DNA from 2 places in the Azospirillum sp. BE72 genome. Region 1 is predicted to be linked to the other one. Evidence: predicted binding sites of a transcription regulator. Region 1 holds the regulator's gene; the other holds the start of a gene.
What was found. The regulator PhoB, encoded in region 1, activates phosphate uptake and scavenging genes when phosphate is short. The targets are predictions, from matches to a motif close to TNTCATAAAACTGTCA.
Positions count from the first base shown of each region.

Region 2: a site for PhoB is predicted at 4,705-4,720, ahead of J2Y49_RS07490 (RNA degradosome polyphosphate kinase). Genes of this name have one in related genera too.

Region 1 covers NZ_JAVDTO010000001.1:123,260-129,711, reverse strand. The annotation lists gene J2Y49_RS00670 (Bax inhibitor-1/YccA family protein) at 1-390, shown strand, start outside; gene J2Y49_RS00665 (SAM-dependent chlorinase/fluorinase) at 467-1,195, opposite strand; gene phoB (phosphate regulon transcriptional regulator PhoB) at 1,360-2,064, opposite strand; gene pstB (phosphate ABC transporter ATP-binding protein PstB) at 2,185-2,931, opposite strand; gene pstA (phosphate ABC transporter permease PstA) at 3,059-4,384, opposite strand; gene pstC (phosphate ABC transporter permease subunit PstC) at 4,377-5,759, opposite strand; gene J2Y49_RS00640 (PstS family phosphate ABC transporter substrate-binding protein) at 5,788-6,452, opposite strand, start outside.
Region 2 covers NZ_JAVDTO010000002.1:280,014-286,465, forward strand. The annotation lists gene J2Y49_RS07480 (SDR family oxidoreductase) at 60-824, shown strand; gene J2Y49_RS07485 (Ppx/GppA family phosphatase) at 885-2,435, opposite strand; gene J2Y49_RS07490 (RNA degradosome polyphosphate kinase) at 2,459-4,606, opposite strand; gene J2Y49_RS07495 (histidine phosphatase family protein) at 4,797-5,315, shown strand; gene J2Y49_RS07500 (CHAD domain-containing protein) at 5,432-6,452, shown strand, end outside.

The DNA.
Region 1 (6,452 bases):
GTCTTCACCGGGGCGTCGATCGCGCTGACCTTCTTCGTCACCGCCGCGACCTTCCTGGCGATGAGCCTGTACGGCTACACCACGAAGGCCGACCTGTCGAAGATGGGCTCGTTCCTGATGATGGGCGTCATCGGCCTGGTCATCGCCGGCTTGGCGAACATCTTCTTCCAGTCGCCGGCCCTGCACTTCGCGATCTCCGCGATCGGCGTGCTGATCTTCACCGGCCTGACCGCCTACGACACCCAGTCGATCAAGGAAAGCTACGCCGAGGGCTACGATCACGAGAGCACCGGCAAGCTGGCCCTGATGGGCGCCCTGACGCTCTACCTGGACTTCATCAACCTGTTCCAGTTCCTGCTGCAGTTCCTGGGCCAGCGCAACAACGACTGAGCCTGAAGACGCCTGATCGGACAAGCATCAGCCGCCCGGAAGCACCCGCTTCCGGGCGGTTTTCTTTTGCGTCCATTCAGGACTCCATCGTCACCGCATCGCCGAGCCTGAGGCCGAGCATGCGGTCGGCCCGCCCGCGGTTGACGGCGATCTCTGCCAGCCCGTTGGAGTTCCCGTACCACAGCGGCTCCCCCGGCCCGACCGCGCCGAAGGTGCGGGCATGGACGATGCGGGTGCCGGCGGCGCTCAGCACCGCATCGGCGGGCAGGGCGGATGCCCGCATGCCCGTCATGGCGTTGCCATAGACATCGACATAGACGATGCGCGCCAGTTCGTCGGGCCAGTCGGGACGGTCGATGGCGGCACGGGGGAGCGGGCTGCGCTCAACCGGCCGGCCTGTGGCGAGGCTGGCGGCGACGGGGGCGAACAGGTCGCGGCCGTGGAAGCTGGCGGACAGCCGGTCCGGAATCCAGTCGATGGTCCAGGCGTTTAACGACGTTGCGCGGCGGGCGGTCAGGGCGAACAGGCCGTTGTCGGGGCCGACGAACCAGCGCCCATCGGCCTCCACCATCACCGGCCGCCGGTCGGTGCCGACACCCGGATCGACGACGCAGAGAAAGACGCTGCCGGTGGGAAAGGCCGCGGCGTAGGCCGCCAAAAGGTAGGCCGACAGCTGTGGGTCGAAGGCGGGAGCGTCGGCGAACAGGTCGATGACGGGGACGGTTGGCGCCTGCTGCGCCAGCACCGCCTTCATCTGGCCGGTGTAGGGGCCGGAGAGGCCGAAGTCGGTGAAGAGCAGGATCATGGGGGAAGTGTAGCGCTGCCGGGCGGGGTATGTCAGGGGGGACGTTGGACCCCCACCTAACCTCCCCCGCTGGGCGGGGGAGGGACTGCCGTCGCCCACCCGCACAAGCACTCATCTTCTCCCCGCCCAGCGGGGGAGGATCAAGGTTGGGGTATAACTTTCCCTCACACCGACTTCGTATCCAGCGCATACCCCGCCGACCGGACAGTGCGGATCAGGTCCAGCTCGTCCACCTCGTTCATCGCCTTGCGCAGGCGGCGGATGTGTACGTCGACCGTACGCGGCTCGACGTACACATCATGGCCCCACACCAGATCGAGCAGCTGTTCGCGCGAGAAGACGCGGCCGGGATGCTGCATGAAGTGGCGCAGCAGGCGGAATTCGGTCGGGCCGAGATGTACGTCCCGGCCGTTGCGACGTACGCGGTGGGCGGCCAGATCCATCGTCACGTCGGCGAAGGTCAGCACCTCGTCCGTCATGCCGGGCGACGCACGGCGCAGCACCGCGCGCATGCGCGCCACCAGCTCGGTTGGGGAGAAGGGCTTGGTGATGTAGTCGTCGGCACCGGAATTCAGGCCGCGCACCCGGTCGCCTTCCTCGCCGCGGGCGGTCAGCATGATGATCGGGATGTCGCGGGTCTTGGCGTTGCGGCGCAGCTGGCGGCAGACCTCCAGCCCGCTCATCAACGGCAGCATCCAGTCGAGCAGCACGATGTGCGGCGTCTGTTCGCCGGCGGCCAGCAGAGCCTCCTCGCCGTCGCTGGCGGTGGCGACGCGGAAGCCTTCCTTTTCCAGGTTGTACTTCAACAGCGTCAGAATGTCGGCCTCGTCCTCGACGACCAGGACGAGCGGCTTCAGGGCCGCGTTCATGGAGGCTCCGTTCACAGCGCGCGTCTCGACGTTAACCGGCATGGGACAGCCTTTTCAACAAAGGAGGGAAGGGGCGCAAAAATCAGGCAGGGCTCAAGGGCGGGGCTCGGGGCAGGGCTCTCAGCCGTATCGGCCGGTGATGTAGCCCTGGGTGCGCTCGTCGCGCGGGTTGGTGAAGATTTCCTCGGTGTCGTCGCACTCCACCATCTCGCCGAGATGGAAGAAGGCGGTGCGCTGCGACACGCGGGCGGCCTGCTGCATGTTGTGGGTGACGATGACGATGGTGTAGTTGGCCCGCAGCTCGTCGATCAGCTCCTCGATATGGGCGGTCGCGATGGGGTCGAGCGCCGAGCAGGGCTCGTCCATCAGGATCACCTCGGGGCTGACGGCAATAGCGCGGGCGATGCACAGCCGCTGCTGCTGGCCACCGGACAGGCTGGTGCCGGGCTCGCGCAGGCGGTCCTTCACCTCGCCCCACAGGCCGGCGCGCTTGAGGGAGGTTTGCACCACCTCGTCCAGTTCGTCGCGGCCGGAAGCGAGGCCGTGGATGCGCGGGCCATAGGCGATGTTGTCGTAGATCGATTTCGGAAACGGGTTCGGCTTCTGGAACACCATGCCGACGCGGGCGCGCAGCTGCACCGCATCAACGGCCTTGCCGTAGACATCCTCGCCGTCCAGCGCGATCCGTCCCTCGACCCGGCAGCCCTCGACGGTGTCGTTCATCCGGTTCAGGCAGCGGAGGAAGGTCGACTTGCCGCAGCCGGACGGGCCGATCAGCGCCAGCACCCGGTTCTCGTGGATGTCGAGGTCGATGCCCTTCAGCGCTTGCTTGGCACCGTAGAACACCTTCACCCCACGGGTGGTCATCTTGGCCGGCAGGTCGGCGCCGGAACGCTGCCCAGGGTGTTGACCGGGGCGCTGGTCGCCGCGAGGCCGCAGCTTCAGCTGGCCCGGAATGCCGCTCGGGATGCCGCTTGTAATGCTCATGGGGCGCTCACCACCGTCTCTCGAAAATCTTGCGCAGGATCACGGCCGTCCCGTTCAGCAGGATCAGGACGCCGAGCAGGATCAGGATCGCCGCCGAGGTGCGTTCGGTGAAGGCACGCTCCGGGCTGTCGGCCCACATGTAGATCTGAACGGGCAGCACCGTGGCGCTGTCGGTCAGCCCGTGGGGCACGTCGACGATGAAGGCGACCATGCCGATCATCAGCAGAGGCGCCGTCTCGCCCAGCGCGCGGGCCATGCCGATGATGGTGCCGGTGAGGATGCCGGGCATCGCCAGCGGCAGCACATGGTGCAGAACCGTCTGCAGGGGCGAGGCGCCGATGCCCAGCGCCGCCTCGCGGATCGACGGCGGCACCGCCTTCAGCGCGACGCGGGCCGAGATGATGATGACCGGCAGCGTCATCAGCGCCATCACCAGCCCGCCGACCAGCGGGGCGGAGCGCGGCATGCCGAAGAAGCCCAGGAACACGGCGAGACCCAGCAGGCCGAAGATGATCGACGGCACCGCGGCGAGGTTGTTGATGTTCACCTCGATCAGATCGGTCCAGCGGTTCTTCGGCGCGAATTCCTCCAGATAGACCGCGGCGGATATTCCGACCGGCACCGACAGCGCCATGGTCACCAGGAGAGTCAGCAGCGAACCGACGACGGCGCCGCCGATGCCGGCCTGTTCCGGTTCGCGGCTGTCTCCGGCGGTGAACAGGGTGGTGTTGAAGCCCTGCGCCAACGTGCCGGAGGCCAGCAGCGCGTCGGCCGCGGCGATCTTGGCGTCGCTGAGGCCGCGCTCGCTCTCCGGCAGGTCGCGGCGGTAGCGGCCCTTCACCAGCTGGTCGATCTCGTCGTCGGCGCGCACCCAGACGGTCAGAGTGGTGCCGACCAGCGCCGGGTTCTTGGCGACCATCGCCTCCAGCTCGTAGGGCGCGCCCGACGACAGCAGGTCGTTCAGCACGCGTTTGCCGGCGCGGTCGGTCACTTGCGGGAATTGGGCATGGAGCGCCCGGCGCAGCAGGGGGGTGTAGTTGCGCTCGGCGACCTCGGCCGGGTCCAGCGTCACCTCCAGCCTGATCCGCGCCTCCCAGAAGGCGGTGCTGCCCTTGGCGACGATCGAGCCCAGCAGAACCACCAGCATCAGCGCCGCCAGCGCCACTGCCGCCGCGCCGGCCAACCGGAAGCGGCGTTCGGCGGCATGGCGGGCGCGCAGGCGGCGGGCGAAGGCCTCGCTCCTGACGCGCGACTTCGCCGGAGTGTTGGAGCCGGGGGAGGAGGCAGGGGAGGGCGTCACGGCCGACACGTCCTGCTCGACGAGGTCAGTCATATTTTTCCCGATAGGTCCGGACCACCCGCAGGGCGACCATGTTGAGGCAGAGCGTGACGAGGAACAGCACGAGGCCGAGGCCGAAGGCCGACAGCGTCTTCGGGCTGTCGAACTCCTGGTCGCCGACCAGCAGCGTGGCGATCTGGGTGGTGACGGTGGTCACCGCCTGCAGCGGGTTGGCGGTCATGTTGGCGGTCAGGCCCGACGCCATGGTGACGATCATCGTCTCGCCGATGGCGCGGCTGACCGCCAGCATCACCGCGGCGACGATGCCCGGCAGCGCCGCCGGCAGAACGACTTGCTTGATCGTCTCCGACTTGGTGGCGCCCAGGCCGTAGGAGCCGTCGCGCAAGCTCTGCGGCACCGCGTTGATGACGTCGTCGGACAGCGAGCTGACGAAGGGGATGATCATCACCCCCATGACGATGCCGGCCGCCAGCGCCGATTCCGAACTGACGTCCAGCCCCAGCGCCTCGCCCACCGAGCGGACGAAGGGCGCCATGGTCAGCGCGGCGAAGAAGCCATAGACCACGGTCGGGATGCCGGCCAGAATCTCCAGAGCCGGCTTCAGCCAGGTGCGCACACCGCGCCCGGCATATTCAGACATGTAGATCGCCGCCATCAGCCCGACCGGCACCGCCACCAGCATGGCGATGACCGTGATCAACAGCGTGCCGGCGAACAGCGGGATCGCCCCGAAGGACCCGCTGGAGCCGACCTGATCGGCCCGCATCGCCATCTGCGGGCTCCAATGGGTGCCGAACAGGAAGTCGAGCGGCGAGACGACGGTGAAGAAGCGCAGCGCCTCGAACAGCAGCGACAGGACGATGCCGACCGTGGTCAGAATGGCGACCATCGAGCAGACGATCAGCGCCACCCGCACCACCCGCTCCACCACCGGGCGGGCGCGCAGGTCCGGGCCGATGCGGTGGCGGCCCCAGGCGAGGCCGGCGACCGCCAGGCTGGCGCCGACGGCCAGCAGGCTCCAGTCGGCAAGCTCGCGCAGCTCGGCATAGCGTCGGGCGGCATCCTGCACCAAGGGGTCGGGCTCGCGCCCGGTGGCGATGCCGCGGGCGAGGTTGAGGATGTCCGCCTTCAGCAGGGCGACCGACTGGCCGTCGCCGGTGGTCAGCCGCTCCGGCAGGGAGGACAGGACCAGCTGCATGGCCAGCCAGCCTTCCGACGCGGTCCAGGCCACGAACAGCAGCAACGCCGGCAGCCCGGCCCACAGCGCGACATAGACGCCGTGGTAGGAGGGGACCGAATGCAGTTCCGCCACCCGCCCGCCGACGGACGCCGCTGCCCGCGACCGGCCGGTCATGAAACCGATTACGGTGAGCAGGGCCAGGATCAGGGCGAGAAGGGTCAGCTGCATGCGGGATGCCCGGAGGGAGAATGGGTGGTCAGAACTGCAGCGGCGTCAGGCCGACCGCCTGGGTGCGGGCGGCGTCGCGCAGGGCCTTCGGCTCCGGGATCAGGCCCTTGTCGACCAGATAGCCGTCCTCGCCCACCGCGCGTTCGGAGGTGTATTCGCCGATGAATTCGCGGATGCCCGGGATGACGCCGGCATGGGCGGTCTTGACATAGATGTAGAGCGGACGCGCCAGCTCGTACTGACCGGCCGCCACCGTCTCCGCCGTCAGTTCCACCCCGTCCATCTTCGCCGCGCGCAGCGTGTCGCGGTTCTGGTCGAGATAGCTGTAGCCGAAGACGCCAAAGGCGTTGGGGTTGGCGGTCAGCTTCTGGACGATCAGGTTGTCGTTCTCGCCGGCTTCGACATAGGCGCCGTCCTCGCGGATGGTCATGCAGGCACGCTCGCGCGCCTTCTCGTCGGGGACCGCCTTGGCGACCTCGCCCACCTTCTTGCAGCCCTCCAGCATCGCCAGCTCGTTGAAGGTGTCGCGGGTACCGGAGGTGGGGGGCGGGCCCAGCACCTCGATCGTCGCCTTGGGCAGCGTCGGGTCGATGTCCGACCACAGCTTGTACGGGTTGGCGACCAGGGCGCCGTTCACCGGCACCTCCTTTGCCAGCGCCTTCCACAGCACGACGGTCGACAGCGACACCGGCG
Region 2 (6,452 bases), on a different contig from region 1:
TAGCCGGCCATGGCCTGTGTTCGCGATTTTCGGGCCGTTCATCGCAACGGAGAATGGCCATGGGACAGCTCGACGGAAAGATTGCAATCGTCACGGGCGCCAGTTCGGGGATCGGACGCGAGACGGCGCTGCTGTTCGCGGAGCAAGGTGCGAATCTCGTGCTCGTGGCACGGCGGTACGGCGAACTCGAACGGCTGGCGGAGGAAATCCGGGACAGAGGTGCCGAGGCCGTCGCAGTGACCGGCGACGTCAAGAATACCGATGTCGCGCGTGAAGCCGTTCAGGTCGCCACACAACGATTCGGCGGCCTGGATATCGCCTTCAACAATGCCGGCACCACTGGTGCACAGGCTTCCATTCCCGACATGACGGCGGAAACTTGGCATGACGTGATCGACACCAATCTGACCAGCGCCTTTCATGCCGCCAAACACCAGATTCCGGCGATGCTTGACCGCGGCGGCGGATCGCTGATCTTCACTTCGACCTTCGTCGGCCACACAGTCGGCTTTCCCGGAATGGGCGCCTATGCGGCCAGCAAAGCCGGGCTGATCGGATTGATGCGGGTGATCGCCGCCGAATACGGACCCCATGGCATCCGTGCCAACGCATTGTTGCCGGGCGGCACCGACACGCCGATGGGACGGGCGGTGTCGAACACGCCGGAGGCCTTGGCATTCGTCCAGGGGCTTCACGCGCTGAAGCGCCTCGCCACGCCACGCGAGATCGCCCAGTCGGCGCTCTATCTGGCGTCCGATGCTTCCAGCTTCACGACCGGTACCGCGATGCTGGTGGACGGCGGGGTTTCCATCACCAGAACCTGACGCAATCGGGCCACCCGACATCGACCGGCGGGTGGCCCGACTGGTCCTACTCAACAGGCCCTACTCCGCCGCTTGGGGCCGCAGCGGCTGCACCACATCGCCTTTCACGTTCATCGCCTTGGCGAGCGCGTCGATGCGGCGCTGAACCGCTTCGCCGGACGGCACGCTGCCGTCGTCGGGAAGGGTCAGCACGATGCGCCCGTCGCCCACCTTCAGGCTGGTCCGCTCCAGCAGCGCCGTGGCGCCGCCCGACAGCGTGTGGGCGAGGCGGAGCGCGAGGCCCAGCACCAGCGCCTTCATCCCCTGCCCTTCCGTCACCAGGGTCCGAACCGGCGCCGTCAGCGGCACGTCGATGGTGCCCGAATAGCGGGCATGGGCGGCGAGCGCCAGGAAGGCGCGCTCGTCATGGTCCAGTGCCGGGAACGGGTAGCGCAGAACGCGCAGGAAGGCGTGCTCGGCCCGGTAATCTGGATGGTCGGCCCAGCCGACATCGCTCAGCAGGCAGGCGGCGTGGCGCAGGCGGATGGCGTTGTCGTCCTCGCCGGCAAACAGCCCGGCGGTCCAGGACATCAGCAGCGCCGGGTCGCCCATCCGCACGAAGCGCCGCGCCCAGTCGGCGGCCGAGGCCATCAGCGGGTCCTCGCGCTGGCCTTCCGGCGACAGCAGCGAATAGAGGTGGCCTTCCCGCAGACCGTAGGCGGAAAACACCAGCTTCGACGGCTGGGCAATGCGCAGCAGTCGCTCCAGCACCAGCCCGGCGAAGGGCAGCGTGTCGAGCCGGCGGCGCGAGCCCGCCATCTTTTCCAGCGACGAGCGGCTCTGCCGGCCGATCAGCGCTGTAAACTCCCGCGCGTCGGCGGAGGGAATCGTATAGTGGTGGATGATGTGCAGCGGATGGCCGGACTGCTCCATATGCAGCTTGGCGATGGCGCGCCAGCTTCCGCCGACCGGGTAGAAGGGCCGGCCCTTCATCGCCGACAGCCAGGGCAGCGATTCCAGATGCTGGTCGATCAGCTTGGCCGGCCCGCCCTTGGAAGAGCCGACCTCCATCAGCCGCAAAGGTCCGAGCGGCAGCGTCACCTGCTTGCCGATCACGCCGCGGTCGAGCGTCACCAGCTCCAGGCTTCCGCCGCCGAGGTCGCCGACGAGGCCGTCGGCGCCGGGGGTGCCGGACAGCACGCCCATGGCGGACAGCCGCGCTTCCTCCTCCCCGCTGATGACGCGGACGGTCAGGCCGGCGCGGCGGCGGATGGCGTCGACGAAGGCGGCGCCGTCGCGGGCGTCGCGCATTGCGGCAGTGGCGATCACATCCAGCCGCCCGACGCGCATGCCCTGGGCCAGCGTGGCGAAGCGTTCCAGCGCGACAAGCCCCTGTGCGACGCCGTCGGGATTCAGCAGGCCCGACTTCTCCACGCCACGGCCGAGGCCGCACAGCACCTTCTCGTTGAACAGGGCCAGCGGCGAGCGGGTCACCCCGTCATAGACGACGAGCCGGATCGAGTTGGACCCGATGTCGATCACGCCGACGCGCTCTGCCGCACCACCGGCCGACGCATTCCAGATGGCGGAAACGTCCCCCGGAGTGGCGGCCGCGCGATTGTCCTTGCTCATACTCAGACTCCCGTCACCCGTCCTCAGGACACCGCGTGCAGCATGAGCCGCGGCGGCGTGCGCTTGCTGCTGAGCGCGCTGCCCCGGCCCGACAGGCTGGGGTTGGTCATGAAATAATTATGGGCGCTGAACGCGTCAGGGCCAGCTTTGATCCGATGGTACACGCCATCGGGGCCAAGCTTCCAGGTGCTTGCATCGTCCTTCATGTTGGCAACCATGATCTGGTCGAGCACCTGTTCGTGCACCGTCGGGTTTTCGATGGGCACCAGGGTTTCGATGCGGCGGTCCAGGTTGCGGGTCATCCAGTCGGCCGATGAGATGAAGATCTTGGCTTGGTTGCTGGGCATGGGATGGCCGTTGCCGAAGCAGATGACGCGGCCATGCTCCAGGAAGCGGCCGACGATGCTGCGCACCCGGATGTTCTCCGACAACCCCTTCACCCCCGGCCGCAGGCAGCAGATGCCGCGGATGATCATGTCGATCTGCACCCCGGCTTGGGAAGCCTTGTACAGCTTGTCGATGATGACCGGATCGACCAGGGAGTTCAGCTTCACCCAGATCGAGGCCGGACGGCCGGCGGCGGCATGGGCGATCTCCCCCTCGATCAGGTCGGACAGGCGCTGGCGCAGGGTGATCGGCGCGATGGCGATCTTTTCCAGAACCTTGGGCGTGGCGTAGCCGGTCATGAAGTTGAACATGACGGCGGCGTCGTGGCACAGCGCCGGGTCACAGGTGAAGAAGGACAGGTCGGTGTAGACCTTCGCGGTGATCGGGTGATAGTTGCCGGTCCCGAAATGGACATAGCTGCGCAGCGCCTTCTTCTCGCGCCGCACCACCAGCGATACCTTGGCGTGCGTCTTCAGATCGACGAAGCCGTAGACCACCTGGGCGCCGGCGCGTTCGAGGTCGCGCGCCCAGCGGATGTTGGCCTCCTCGTCGAAGCGGGCCTTCAGTTCCACCAGCGCGGTCACCGACTTGCCGGCCTCCGCCGCCTCGATCAGGGCCGCGACGATCGGGCTGTCCTTGCTGGTGCGGTAGAGCGTCTGCTTGATCGCCACCACCTGGGGGTCGCGCGCCGCCTGCCGGATGAACTGCACCACCACATCGAAGGATTCGTAGGGGTGGTGAACGACGATGTCCTTGTGGCGGATCGCCGCGAAGCAATCGCCGCCGAAATCGCGAATCCGCTCGGGGAAGCGGGCGTTGAAGGGACGGAAGACCAGGTCCGGCCGCTCGTCCACGATCAGCAGCTTGGTATCGGTCAGGCCGATCAGCCCGTCCAGGATGAAGACGTCGTCCGACGCCACGTTCAGTTCATGGCGCAGGAATTCGCGCAGATCGGCCGCCATGCCGCTGTCGGTCGCCAGCCGGATGACGCTGCCGCGGCGGCGGCGCTTCAGCGCGCTTTCGAAAGTGCGGACCAGATCCTCCGCCTCTTCCTCGATCTCGATCTCGCTGTCGCGCAGGACGCGGAAGACACCGTGCGCCTTGACCTGGAACGGAGGGAACAGGCGGTCGATGAACTGCATCACCACCTTTTCCAACTGGATGAAGCGGATGTCCGATCCCGGCAGGCGCATGAACCGCTCCAGCTGCGTGGGCAGCGGCACCAGCGCGTCGATGTGCCGGCCCTTGACCGGATCGTGCAGCTGCAGCGCCAGCGAAAAGCCCAGGTTCGGCAGGAACGGGAAGGGATGGGCCGGATCGACTGCGATGGGCGTCAGGATCGGGAAGATGTCATCGAGGAACTTGGCCTCCAGCCAATCCAGCTCGCCTTCGCTGAGGTCGGCGGGATCGACGACGGAAATTCCGGCCTCGCGCAGCTCGCCCTTCAGAGTGCGCCACATCGTCTGCTGGCTGTCCATCAGCGCGGCGATGCGCTGCTTAACCGCCGACAGCTGCTGGGCAGGCGTGAGATTCTCCGGGCTGGGCGCCTTGACCCCGGCGGCCACCTGCCCTTTCAGGCCGGCGACGCGGACCATGTAGAATTCGTCGAGGTTGCTGGCGGAAATCGACAGGAAGCGCAGCCGCTCCAGAAGGGGATGGTTCGGATTGGCGGCCTCGTCCAGGACGCGCTGGTTGAAGGCCAGCCACGACAGCTCCCGATTGATGAAGCGTTCCGGAGCGTTGGGCTCGATGCCGACCGACTCGAGTTCCTGGAGATGCGTCACGTCAACCTCTGAAATCTTGGGACCCCGTCTGCCCCGGGCCGCGGTGCGGCGCCCTGGGCAACCGTTACATGGTGGGCAGACAGAGTATCCCATATGCGTTACGGTTTCAGGACTCCCATTTGGCGATGTACCAAGCCATCTCCCACCCCTCCCCCGCCTTACGGCCAGTCCAATACGACCGAATCCCGCCATGAAGACGCTGTTCCTGCTGCGCCACGCCAAATCCTCCTGGGACGATCCGTCGCTGGGCGACCACGACCGTCCCCTGAACGCCCGCGGGGAGAAGGCGGCGTCGCTGGTCGGGGGATATCTCGCCAAGCATCATGCCCACATCGACCTGGTCCTGTGCTCGACCGCGGTCCGGGCGGTGGAAACGCGCAAGCGGGTGATGACGGCGATGGGCGCACCCTACCCGCCGGTCGAGCATGAACGCGGTCTGTATCTGTGCGGCGCCCGCACGTTGCTGGAGCGGCTGCGCGACGTACCGGACAAGGCGACGGGCGTGATGCTGGTGGCCCACAATCCGGATCTGCACGAGTTGGCGAACGCACTGACCGGCAGCGGCGACCATCACCTGCGCCATGATCTGGCCGACAAGTTTCCGACCGGCGCCTGCGCCGTCCTGGTCTTCGAGACCCTGCATTGGGCGGACCTGGAGCTTGGCGCCGGCCGGCTGGCGGATTTTGTGCAACCGCGTAAACTCTCTTAACCTGCGACGGCGGTTGGAGTATCCACGGATCCACCTGTTCAATTCCAGGCCGCTTCGGCCACCGGGCCATTTTGGCCGTCAGGCCATTTCGGCCGGATTCGGGAGGACGCCGACCCTTGCCACCCGCCATTCCGCCTGCCAATCCGTCCGCCGCCCCCGATGCGCAAGCCCCCGCCCCCGCCTTCCGCGAGGTGGAGCTGAAACTCCATGCGGCCTCGGCGGATCTGGCGCGGGTCGCCTCGCTGCCGGCTCTTCTGGCGCTGGCCGATGGGCCGGGGACGACACAGCGCCTGCGCACCGCCTATTTCGACACGCCGGACCTGAAGCTGGCCGCCAACGGCGTGGCGCTGCGCGTGCGGCAGGAGGGTGACCGCTTCGTCCAGACGCTGAAGACGGTCAACAGCGCCAGCCCCGGCGATTCCGCTGCGGTCGCGGTGCGGCGGGAGTGGGACTGGACCGTCGCGGGCGAGGCGGTGGACCGCGGCGTGCTGACCGACCCCGGCGTCGCCGGTCTGGTGCCGGCGGCGGCTCTCGACGATCTGGACTGCCTGTTCATCACCGATTTCCGCCGCACCACCCTGCTGCTCCGTCCCGATCCGCTGACGGCGGTGGAGATGGCGGTCGATGACGGGCGGGTCTATGCCGGCGGCAACTCGCTGCCGATCAGCGAGGTGGAGCTGGAGCTGAAGGCCGGAAAGGTCGCCAGCCTGTTCGATCTGGCGCTGACCCTGCAGGCCGCCATCCCCATGCGCATCGGCACCGAGAGCAAGGCTGAGGCCGGGCTTCGGCTGGTCACCGGCAAGGCGCCCGGCCCGGTGGAGGCCGAACCGCTGGGCCTGTCCCCTCTGACCACGGTTGCCGAGGCCTATCGCCACATCCTGCGTCAGGCGCTGCGCCAATTCCTCGCCAACGAGGCCTGCGCGCTCGGCGGCAGCGATGTGGAGGGGCTGCACCGCATGCGCATCGCTCTGCGCCGGCTGCGCATCGCCCACCGGCTCTTCGCGCCGCTGATCGCCTCCCCCGAAGCCGACCGGCTGGTGGAGGAGAGCCGGGCGCTGGCGAAACGGCTTGGGCCGGCACGGGGCTGGGACGTGCTGATGTCCGGCGTCATCGACCCGCTGCTCGCCGCTCCCACTG